Regions from separate parts of the Bacillus aerius genome, predicted to be linked through region 2. Evidence: riboswitches for the same ligand, from Rfam matches in the RefSeq annotation. Region 2 holds a riboswitch; the other holds the start of a gene.
What was found. A riboswitch is a leader RNA that binds a small molecule or an ion and turns the genes downstream of it on or off. The one in region 2 is predicted to bind glycine.
Positions count from the first base shown of each region.

Region 1 (4,915 bases), 1.4 Mb from region 2:
GCAGGTCGTCTAAATCGACAAGCCCATGTTCATTAGATGCCACCGTAATCGTTTCAAATCCTGCTACTGTTGCAGATGCGGGATTTGTTCCATGAGCAGAATCAGGCACGATGACTTTTGTTCGTTTAAGATCTCCTCTTGCTTCATGGTATGCACGAATCATCATGAGCCCCGTCCATTCGCCATGTGCTCCTGCCGCAGGCTGTAATGTCACGGCGTCCATTCCTGTAATTTCTTCTAAATGGTCACCTAAATCATAAAGTAACTCTAATGCACCTTGCACAGTGTCTGCCTCTTGAAGTGGATGCACATGCGAGAAACCTGCAAGACGTGCCACCTTTTCGTTAATCTTTGGATTATATTTCATCGTACAAGAGCCTAGAGGATAAAAGCCAGAATCGACCCCGTGATTACGCCTAGATAATGCTGTGTAGTGACGCATAATATCCAGTTCAGAAACCTCTGGCAGCTCCGCATCTTCATGGCGGATATACGCTTCATCAAATAAATCTGGGAGCTTCTCCTCAGGTACGTCTAAATCAGGCAGGCTGTAACCAATTCTTCCTTCTTTGGATAATTCAAAAATAAGCGGCTGATCTTGTTTATTCATGACGATCCCCCAATTCCTTGATGAACGTATCAATTTCTTCTTTTGTTCTTAGTTCTGTCACAGCGACGAGCATATGCTGCTGAAGCTCTGGATAATCCCGTCCCAAGTCATATCCGCCGATGATTCCTTTTTTAAGCAATCGCTCATTCGCTTCTTTCACAGGTTCATTCAGTTTCAACACAAATTCATTAAAATGAGCGCCCTCTATTTCAGCCTGTAACCCATGTTTTTCTGCCTGCGTCTTGGCATAATGGGCTTTTTGTACGTTTTGATAGGCAATGTCTTGGATACCTGTTTTCCCAAGCGCCGTCATCGCAACAGAAGCGGCTAACGCATTTAATGCTTGGTTTGAACAAATATTTGAAGTCGCTTTGTCTCTTCGGATATGCTGCTCGCGCGCTTGAAGGGTCAGCACAAATCCTCGCACACCGTTCTCGTCTTCTGTTTGCCCGACTAAACGCCCCGGCACTTTCCGCATTAATTTTTTCGTCACAGCGAAATATCCACAATGAGGTCCGCCAAATGCAGCTGGAATGCCAAATGGCTGCGCATCACCAACGACAATATCTGCCCCAAGCTTTCCTGGTGGTGTCAGTAAACCAAGTGCAAGCGGGTTACTTGAGACGATGAATAAACTTTTCCCTTTATGCGCAATCGGTTCAATGTCCTTTAATGGTTCAACAACACCGAAGAAGTTTGGGTATTGTACAAGGACCGCTGCTGTTTCGTCGCAGACGGCTTCTTCTAATGCGGCTAGATCGGTCTGACCTTTTCGCGCAGGTACCTCGACGACTTCAATATGCTGTCCTTTCGCATATGTTTTCAGCACCGCTCTTGATTCAGGATGAACCGTCTCAGATACCACAATCTTTTTCTTCTTTGTATGTCCTGCAGCCAGCATCGCCGCTTCAGCTAATGCCGTTCCGCCATCATACATCGAGGAATTGGCAAGATCCATACCGGTCAGCTCAGCAATCATTGTTTGAAATTCAAAGATTGCCTGCAATTCACCTTGAGAAATTTCAGGCTGATAAGGTGTGTACGCTGTATAAAATTCAGAACGTGAAATCACATGGTCGACAATCACAGGCTGGTAATGATCATACACACCAGCACCTAAAAACGAGGCATAAGCCACTGTATCTTTATTTTTTGCAGCAAGACGAGACAATTCCCGCACTAGCTCTGTTTCAGATGCGGCTTCTTTGATGTTGTACGCACCTTTGAATCTGACTTTCTCTGGGATATCTGAGAAAAGCTCATCAATTGACTGAACACCGATGACATCCAGCATTTCTTTTTGATCTTGCTCTGTTTGCGGCAAATACCTGTGCTTCATCCTCTATTCCTCCTCGTTATTTGGCTCTTTTATAAAATGGTGTAGCGACGATTTTGGCTTTTAGACGTTTTTTACGAACTTGCACTTCCACTTCTGTCCCAAGCTGCGCCTCTGATGTTTCAATCAAGGCAAGCCCAATATTTTTCTTTAATGTTGGAGATTGTGTACCGGTTGTGACTACACCAATCTGCTTATCTCCTGAGAAGACCGGATAGTCTGTCCGCGGTATCCCCTTATCTATCATTTCAATCCCGACAAGCTTTCGTTTCGGTCCTTCTTCTTTTTGTTTTTTAAGTGCATCTTTTCCGATAAAATCTGCTTCTTTATCCGTTTTAACAGCAAAACCAATGCCGCCTTCTAAAGGAGAAATATCCTTCGTAAGCTCTTGGCCATAAAGCGGGAGTCTTGCTTCAAATCTTAAGGTGTCACGTGCACCGAGTCCACATGGGATCAGTCCTTTCGGCTGTCCGGCTTCTAATAAAGCGGTCCAAAGGTGAACAGCATCTTCTGACTGGCAGTAGATTTCAAAGCCATCTTCTCCTGTGTAACCGGTTCTTGAGACAAGCACCTCTTTTTGCGCAATTATCGCTTTTGATAAAAACGTAAATGGCTTCAGTGATGTTACCTCTTCATCCGCAACATCTTTGATGATGTCAGCAGCAAGAGGTCCTTGAAGGGCTAACAAGGCGGTTTGATCAGAGACATTTTTAATGAAAACGCCTTCCTCACCTTGATGTTTCAGCAGCCAATCCACATCTTTTTCAATATTTGAAGCATTGATCACAAGTAAATAGTTGTTCTTTTCTTTTTGGTAGACAAGCAGATCATCCACCGTTCCGCCATCTTCATAACACATGGCTGTATATAGTGCCTTACCGTCTGTCAGCTTTGACAGATCATTGGTTAATAACCTTTGTAAAAAAGGAAGGGCTCCCTGACCTGTGACTTCCACCTCACCCATGTGAGACACGTCAAACAGCCCTGCTTTTGTTCGAACAGCTTCATGTTCTTCTTTAATGGAAGAAAATTGGACAGGTAATTCCCAGCCCCCGAAGTCAATGGTTTTTGCGCCAAACGTTTCATACGCATGAAAAAGCGGTGTTCGTTTCAACATCAATCGTTTCCCCCTTTTTTCTTACAGTGCACATCACAAGCTGAATTTTCAGAAAAAAATCACAGCAAAAAAGGACAGAGCGCTCCCTTTTATCAAAAAGAAGTCTCTGTCCTTGCACCTGAAAGTTTACAGCACAACATCATTGTGCGTTTTCCCCTTTGGTGGTTTGCTAAAAATCGCTGCGCAAACACTCTCCAGAGTTGCGTCCGGTAAGAGTACTTTTGCCTGAGAGATTCACTGAACCAATTCAGCTTGCTCCTTCGGCGCCTGTCAGTGCAAAATAACCGCTAGGTCTCTCCCCATACCATCATCCGCTCATATTCTTCACCTTTATTGGACATACTATCAAAATGGGTGACTTATTCTCTAGATCACTTACCAACATCCTACCATTAGAAATGGATGAAGAGCAACAGAAAAATCATTAACATTTTTAAAATAATCATTCATTATCGTTCGCCTTTATTGATATATAACATCTTTTAAATCGCTATGAAAAAATGAAGCGTTTAAAAACAGAACGATTTTATCATCACTCTACCAGAAAGGCAGGCGGTCACATTGAATATTCAAACGATATTTGATCAAAAATGGGCAAGTGAATTTCAAAAGCGGCTTACAGCAGACGGTCCCTGGGCGAATTGGGATATGTACCGTTTAGCAGCACAAGTACAAAAAGTGACAGCCATTGATTCATTTGAAGGACTGCAAGCACCTGCGCACCTGCCTGCATTTACTCCTTTAAAACACCAGCTCGAAGTCGCTAGAAGAGTCGTAGAAGAGATGAATGGGAAAGCCATTTTAGCAGATGAAGTGGGTCTTGGAAAAACCGTTGAAGCAGGACTGATTATCAAAGAATACATGATTCGCGGACTTGCCAAAAAGATTCTCATTCTCGTACCCGCCTCCCTTGTGTCCCAATGGGTACAAGAACTGCGGACAAAATTTTACATAGATGCTGTCGAGCAAAAGAAGAGCTATGTGTGGGAGCAGTGCGATGTTGTGGTTTCCTCAATTGATACAGCCAAAAGACAGCCACATCGAGACACGATCTTATCCATCTCCTACGATATGGTCATTATTGATGAAGCACACAAACTGAAAAACAATAAAACGAAAAACTATGAGTTTGTGAGAAATTTGAATAAAAAGTTCTGCTTACTGCTCACAGCCACACCTATCCAAAATCGAATAGGAGAAATTTTTAATCTCGTTTCTCTGTTGAAGCCAGGCCATTTAGGTAATGAAACACAGTTTAAAGACCTCTTTGCCAAAAAAGACCTTCAACTTGAGGACCATGACCGGCTAAAACAGTTAGTCAATAAAGTCATGATTCGGAACCGGAGACAAGACACTGGCATCGAATGGTCAAAGCGGCATGTAAAGACGATTTCTATTGATTTCTCCCCTACAGAACAAGCACTATATGATGAAATTTGTAAGTTAAAAGAAAACCCTTCCTATACGAAGCACATGTTTTCAATTATGACCTTAGAACGAGAATGCTGTTCGAGTCGTGAGGCTGTCTATATGACCATTAAAAAAATGCAAGAAGAGGAAAAACACATTCTAGGTGCTTCTGCGATAATGCACATCATGGAGAAAATCAACCAGGTAGAACAAAATTCTAAAGCACTTGAAGTCGTTAAACTCATTCAGCAATTAAATGAAAAAGTCATTATCTTCACTGAATACCGCGCGACACAAATTTATTTGCAATGGTTTCTCCAGCAAAACGGCATCAGTTCGGTTCCTTTTCGAGGCGGGTTTAAACGGAGTAAAAAAGACTGGATGAAAGATTTATTTAGAGAGCGGGCGCAAGTGCTCATTGCGACAGAAGCAGGCGGCGAAG
Region 1 covers NZ_JARYHO010000001.1:2,253,570-2,258,484, forward strand. The annotation lists gene gcvPB (aminomethyl-transferring glycine dehydrogenase subunit GcvPB) at 1-610, opposite strand, end outside; gene gcvPA (aminomethyl-transferring glycine dehydrogenase subunit GcvPA) at 603-1,949, opposite strand; gene gcvT (glycine cleavage system aminomethyltransferase GcvT) at 1,966-3,063, opposite strand; glycine riboswitch at 3,168-3,263, opposite strand; glycine riboswitch at 3,267-3,374, opposite strand; gene M2353_RS11630 (DEAD/DEAH box helicase) at 3,625-4,915, shown strand, end outside.
Region 1: linked by a shared signal. The riboswitch ahead of gcvT (glycine cleavage system aminomethyltransferase GcvT) and the one ahead of M2353_RS19080 (amino acid permease) in region 2 are both predicted to bind glycine.

Region 2 (4,915 bases):
GCCAAGATAAATGGAAGAACAGTCGCACCAATTGATACAGACGCCTTCACTAATACAGAAGCTGAACTTGCTTTTTTAGGAAATGACTCTGTCAAAGCAGGATATGTTCCTGAATCAAGTAATGAGTTCGCAATCCCTGCGGAAATGGCGAAAATGAAAGCCAATGTATAATTGGTCGTTGTTGGAATCCCAATTAAGAATAATAAGTAGAGAAAGTTACCTGTAATAATGACAGGTTTTCGCCCCCAGCTGTCTGCCAGCCGGCCAGAGAAAAAGAGAGCAATTAATTTACCGATACCGATTGCTGATACAAGCAAGCTGATTTTTGGAATATCTACATGGTAGCGTTCAGATAAGCTTTCCATGTTTGATGCCACAATAATATTGATCATGCCTAGCATGAAATAGTTTAAGTACATGCCAAGTGATGATTTAATGTATGGATTTTTCATGTTCCTACTCCTATATTTGAAACCCTGTTCGGGCCAAATTCTTGTTACCCTTTGTTATTTCCTTAAACGTAAATAATATTAAGTCCATCACAACACCCCTTGTGTGATTGATGAAAAAATAATGAATATTCATCTGTTCTTCAAATAAGTACATCGTTCTACTAAATAATTAAAAATAATAACAGTTATCATAAGTTGATGGACTTCATCGATTTGATCAGAATCAAAAGATCCATCTTTAACTGTAGTTGATATGATAAATAACGATATGTTCACAAAAGGTATAACGATATACTAAAAGAAGCAACGAGATAAATATACTCCTGTGTATAAAATGTGTCAAGTTTATGACTTTGCGATTTAAAAAAAGAAAAATGTAATAAAGAAATAGTTGACTTGATCAATAAAAAAAGGAGAATCGCTTTGCAATTCTCCTTTCAGCGTGTAGACAAACCCTCGCATTCTTTGTCAGTCCTGTGCGCTGGTACTCACGAATGTCAAATTCGCTCCGTGCCAGTGCTCGTCCTTCCTAGACTGCAAAGGTTTTCTATCACGCTGATAAGAAGACAAAGGGCTAAAATAAAGTTCATTTTAGCCCTTTGTCAACAATCTGAAAGGAGAATCGCTTTGCAATTCTCCTTTTCATGATCATGTCGAGGTTTCTCGAATATGAAGTTGAGGCTTTAATATCAATCGCTGCAGTTCTTCATCCTGCTCGTTCATTTTATGATACAAAAGGTTGGCTGCTTTGACTCCAATGGATCGTGGAAATGATGAGACTGTGGTGAGCGGCGGGTGATACATCTCCGCTTCAGGGATGTTATCGAACCCAACTACATCAATGTCTTCACCAGGCTTGATGTCACGCGCTGCCAATTCTTGAATCACCCCAAACGCCACTAAATCACTGAAGCAAAAAATAGCAGTAGGTGGTTCGGGAAGGTCAATCACTTGGGCAAGGGCTTCTTTCCCGCCTTCACGGGTAGGCACCATATCGATAATAAGAGATTCATCCATCGTTAGGTCTTCATCATCATGGGCTCTTTTGAACCCTTTCATCCGTTCAATCCAAGTCGAGGAGGATTTGATTCCACCTAAGAAGGCGATGCGGCGATGCCCTTTTTGAAGAAGATGACGGACCGCCATCCAAGTGCCTTGTTCATAATCAACGCCGACATAATCACAATGGACATCTGCTAATTCACGGTTTGCCAATACTTTTGGTGTGCGAATGTTGTTTAATTGTTTCACCGTTCGTGTCGAACTTTTCGATGCTGGATTTAAGATGATTCCACCCACTCGGTGCTCTACCATTGTGGAGATGAGCCGCTCCTGCTTATCCACACTATCAAAGGTTGTCCCAAGTAAAACGGTATAGCCAAGTGACTCAAGGGTGGTTTGCACACCGATTAAAAATTCAGAAATAAAGGTGTTTGAAATATCCGTGACGATCACACCTACAATATTTGAACTTTTCGACCGCATGTTGGCAGCGACGCGATCGTACACGTATCCCAAATCCTCCATGGATTGCAGCACTCTTTTCCGGGTGGCTTCAGAGATCCTAGGGTTGTTGCGAACAACGAGTGAGGCCGTTGAAGTCGATACACCGGCATGCCGAGCGACTTCTTGTAATGTCACACGCTGTTTGTTCATTTTTTTCATTTGTCTTCACCAACTTCATTGGATTGCCTAACTATGGTTCATCATCAAGATGGATGTCTCCACCAAACGAGCCGAACATTCTTTGTTTCATTATACCTTAATCAAGGGGTGTTGATGAAGTGATGTCATATCAGCTTCAGATAAGGAGGAAACAACATCTTAAAAGATTACCATTGACAGCTTTCTTTTAGAGGCGTAAAATATAAAATTATTCAGAAATAGCAACATTTAAAGTGAATATCGAAGGCTATGATTGCTGTGGGTCACACTATGGCAGGAGCAGCTTCTGGAGAGACCGCATGTATGTGCGGCGCCGAAGGGTTCACAATCTCAGGCAAAAGGACAGAAGAGTACGAAATATTGTATTTGTGATGCATGGATCATACTGTGTATTGCTTTTCTCTATTTTGCTATTCTTTTATGACCGTGAGATTGGAGCGCATCCAATCTCTTTTTTTATGGACTTTTGAGAGTTCATTATTTCAGTATAGGATCGTGTCGTAGGAGGGTGTTGGAATTGGCACAACAAGAGTTAAAGCGAGATTTATCAAACCGTCATGTTCAATTAATTGCCATTGGCGGAACGATTGGAACTGGGCTGTTTTTAGGGTCTGGAAAGGCCATTCAATTGGCTGGACCATCGATCATTTTTGCGTACTTAATTGTCGGAATGGCCATCTTTTTTGTCATGAGGGCACTTGGAGAATTGCTCTTATCTAAGGCGGGCTATCAGTCTTTAACGGATATAGCAGAGGATTATCTTGGACCATGGGCTTCCTTTGTGACAGGATGGACGTATTGGTTTTGCTGGATTATGACAGCGATGGCGGATGTTATTGCGGTCGGGGTGTATGTGCAGTACTGGTTTGATATTCCGCAGTGGATTCCTGCTATTATTTGTTTATTGATTTTGCTAGGATTTAATTTATTAACGGTGAAGCTTTTTGGAGAAATGGAATTTTGGTTTGCACTGATTAAAGTGATTACGATATTACTGTTGATTGGCGTTGGAATTGTCCTGTTAATCATTGGTTTCCAAACAGATGCAGGGCCCGTGACGGTAACGAATCTGTGGTCACACGGAGGATTATTTCCAAATGGTGTGACAGGCTTCTTATTGTCATTCCAGATGGTGATTTTTGCGTATGTGGGCGTGGAACTTGTCGGTGTGTCAGCAGCAGAAACAGCGAATCCGCAAAAAAATATCCCGTCCGCGATTAATAAAATTCCATTAAGAATTCTATTTTTCTATGTAGGTGCGATTTTTGTATTACTATGCATCAACCCATGGACAGAACTCAGTGCATCAGAAAGTCCTTTTGTGAAAACCTTTGGGCTCATTGGGATACCAGTAGCGGCGGGACTCATCAACTTTGTCGTCCTGACATCTGCGGCGTCTGCTTGTAATAGCGGTATGTTCTCAACGAGCCGAATTTTGTATAATCTCAGTCATCAAAAACAAGGACCGGCATCTTTTGGCCGACTGAATAAGCACGCTGTTCCAAGTAATGCCCTGTTTGTGTCGACAATTGTGGTGTCAGTAGGGGCTCTTTTAAGCAAGCTAATTCCTGAACAAGCCTTCGGTATTGTGACAACGATTAGTGCCATTTGTTTCATTTGGGTATGGAGTATTATTTTAATATGTCATTTGAAATATAAGAAGACACGTCCTGAACTGCATAAGGCGTCTACCTTTAAAGCGCCATTTACACCTTTTGTGAATATAGCGGTTCTTGTGCTCTTTGCTGCCATTCTTGTCATCATGCTTTTCGCTGATGCGACACGTCCAGCCCTGTTATTGACACCAGTATGGTTTGGGTTCTTATTTTTGATTTATGCACGACAGAAACGTCGTTCAGCATAATGAACGAAAAAAGCACAGCCTTTTTAAATGGCTGTGCTTTTGCTTATTTAACGATTTCGAATCTTCAACATATAGTATGCATTAAGAATGATCAGAACAAGTCCAACGACGATGATGGAGAAGAGCTGAGAGTGATTGGCGCCAAGAGAATAGACAATCAAAATAAACATGGCACCGGTCAATAAAATATTCATCATTTGAAAAGTGTGAAAAAGCCCATCGAGCATCACATGCTTTTCGCCTTCATCAGAAATGGCGAGCAGTTTTTTGCCATAATCTTTATCGGTTGGACTAGGTAGGTGACGATTAGGATAGACGAGCTTTAGGACAGAGGTCGACACATAAGAAAGAATGACGGTGATCAAAAATAAGGCAGCATTTGCGAGAATCAGCCAGAGTGGCTGCTCAGTCACGATGGAAATACCAATTGCAATGATCGATAAAATGGTACTCACCGTATTAGCTAACGTTACATCAGTAAAGGTTCGATACTGTTTTACCTCGAGTTCATCCTCCTCATCACCAGATACCGAAAGAGAGACTCTTTTCTTCATGCGTGAAATGCCTGAAAAACAATAAATGATGAATAGAACTGTCAAGCCAGTGATGACAAGAGTCGCTTCAAATGCTGTCTGCAGAAGTGTCATCTCAAATTCGGATGCCAGTAAACAGTAAGCACCGAGAAAACCAAGGAGAGCACCTAAGAGCATTTTGTATACAGTTTTCATGTGAGTTCATCCTCCTCGAATAGAAAAATTTGTTCAATGGGTTCTTGAAAAATACGTGAAAGCCTCATAGCAAGTAAGAGAGACGGCATTAATTCATCTCGTTCCATTAAGCTGATCGTCTGGCGGGAAACCTTTGCCCGTTTCGCAAGCTCCGTTTGGTTTAAACCATCACGTGCTCGCAGCTCTTTTAGCCGATTTTTCATTCT
Region 2 covers NZ_JARYHO010000001.1:3,681,520-3,686,434, reverse strand. The annotation lists gene M2353_RS19090 (MFS transporter) at 1-452, opposite strand, end outside; gene M2353_RS19085 (LacI family DNA-binding transcriptional regulator) at 1,101-2,117, opposite strand; glycine riboswitch at 2,394-2,473, shown strand; gene M2353_RS19080 (amino acid permease) at 2,635-3,981, shown strand; gene M2353_RS19075 (DUF3169 family protein) at 4,029-4,709, opposite strand; gene M2353_RS19070 (helix-turn-helix transcriptional regulator) at 4,706-4,912, opposite strand.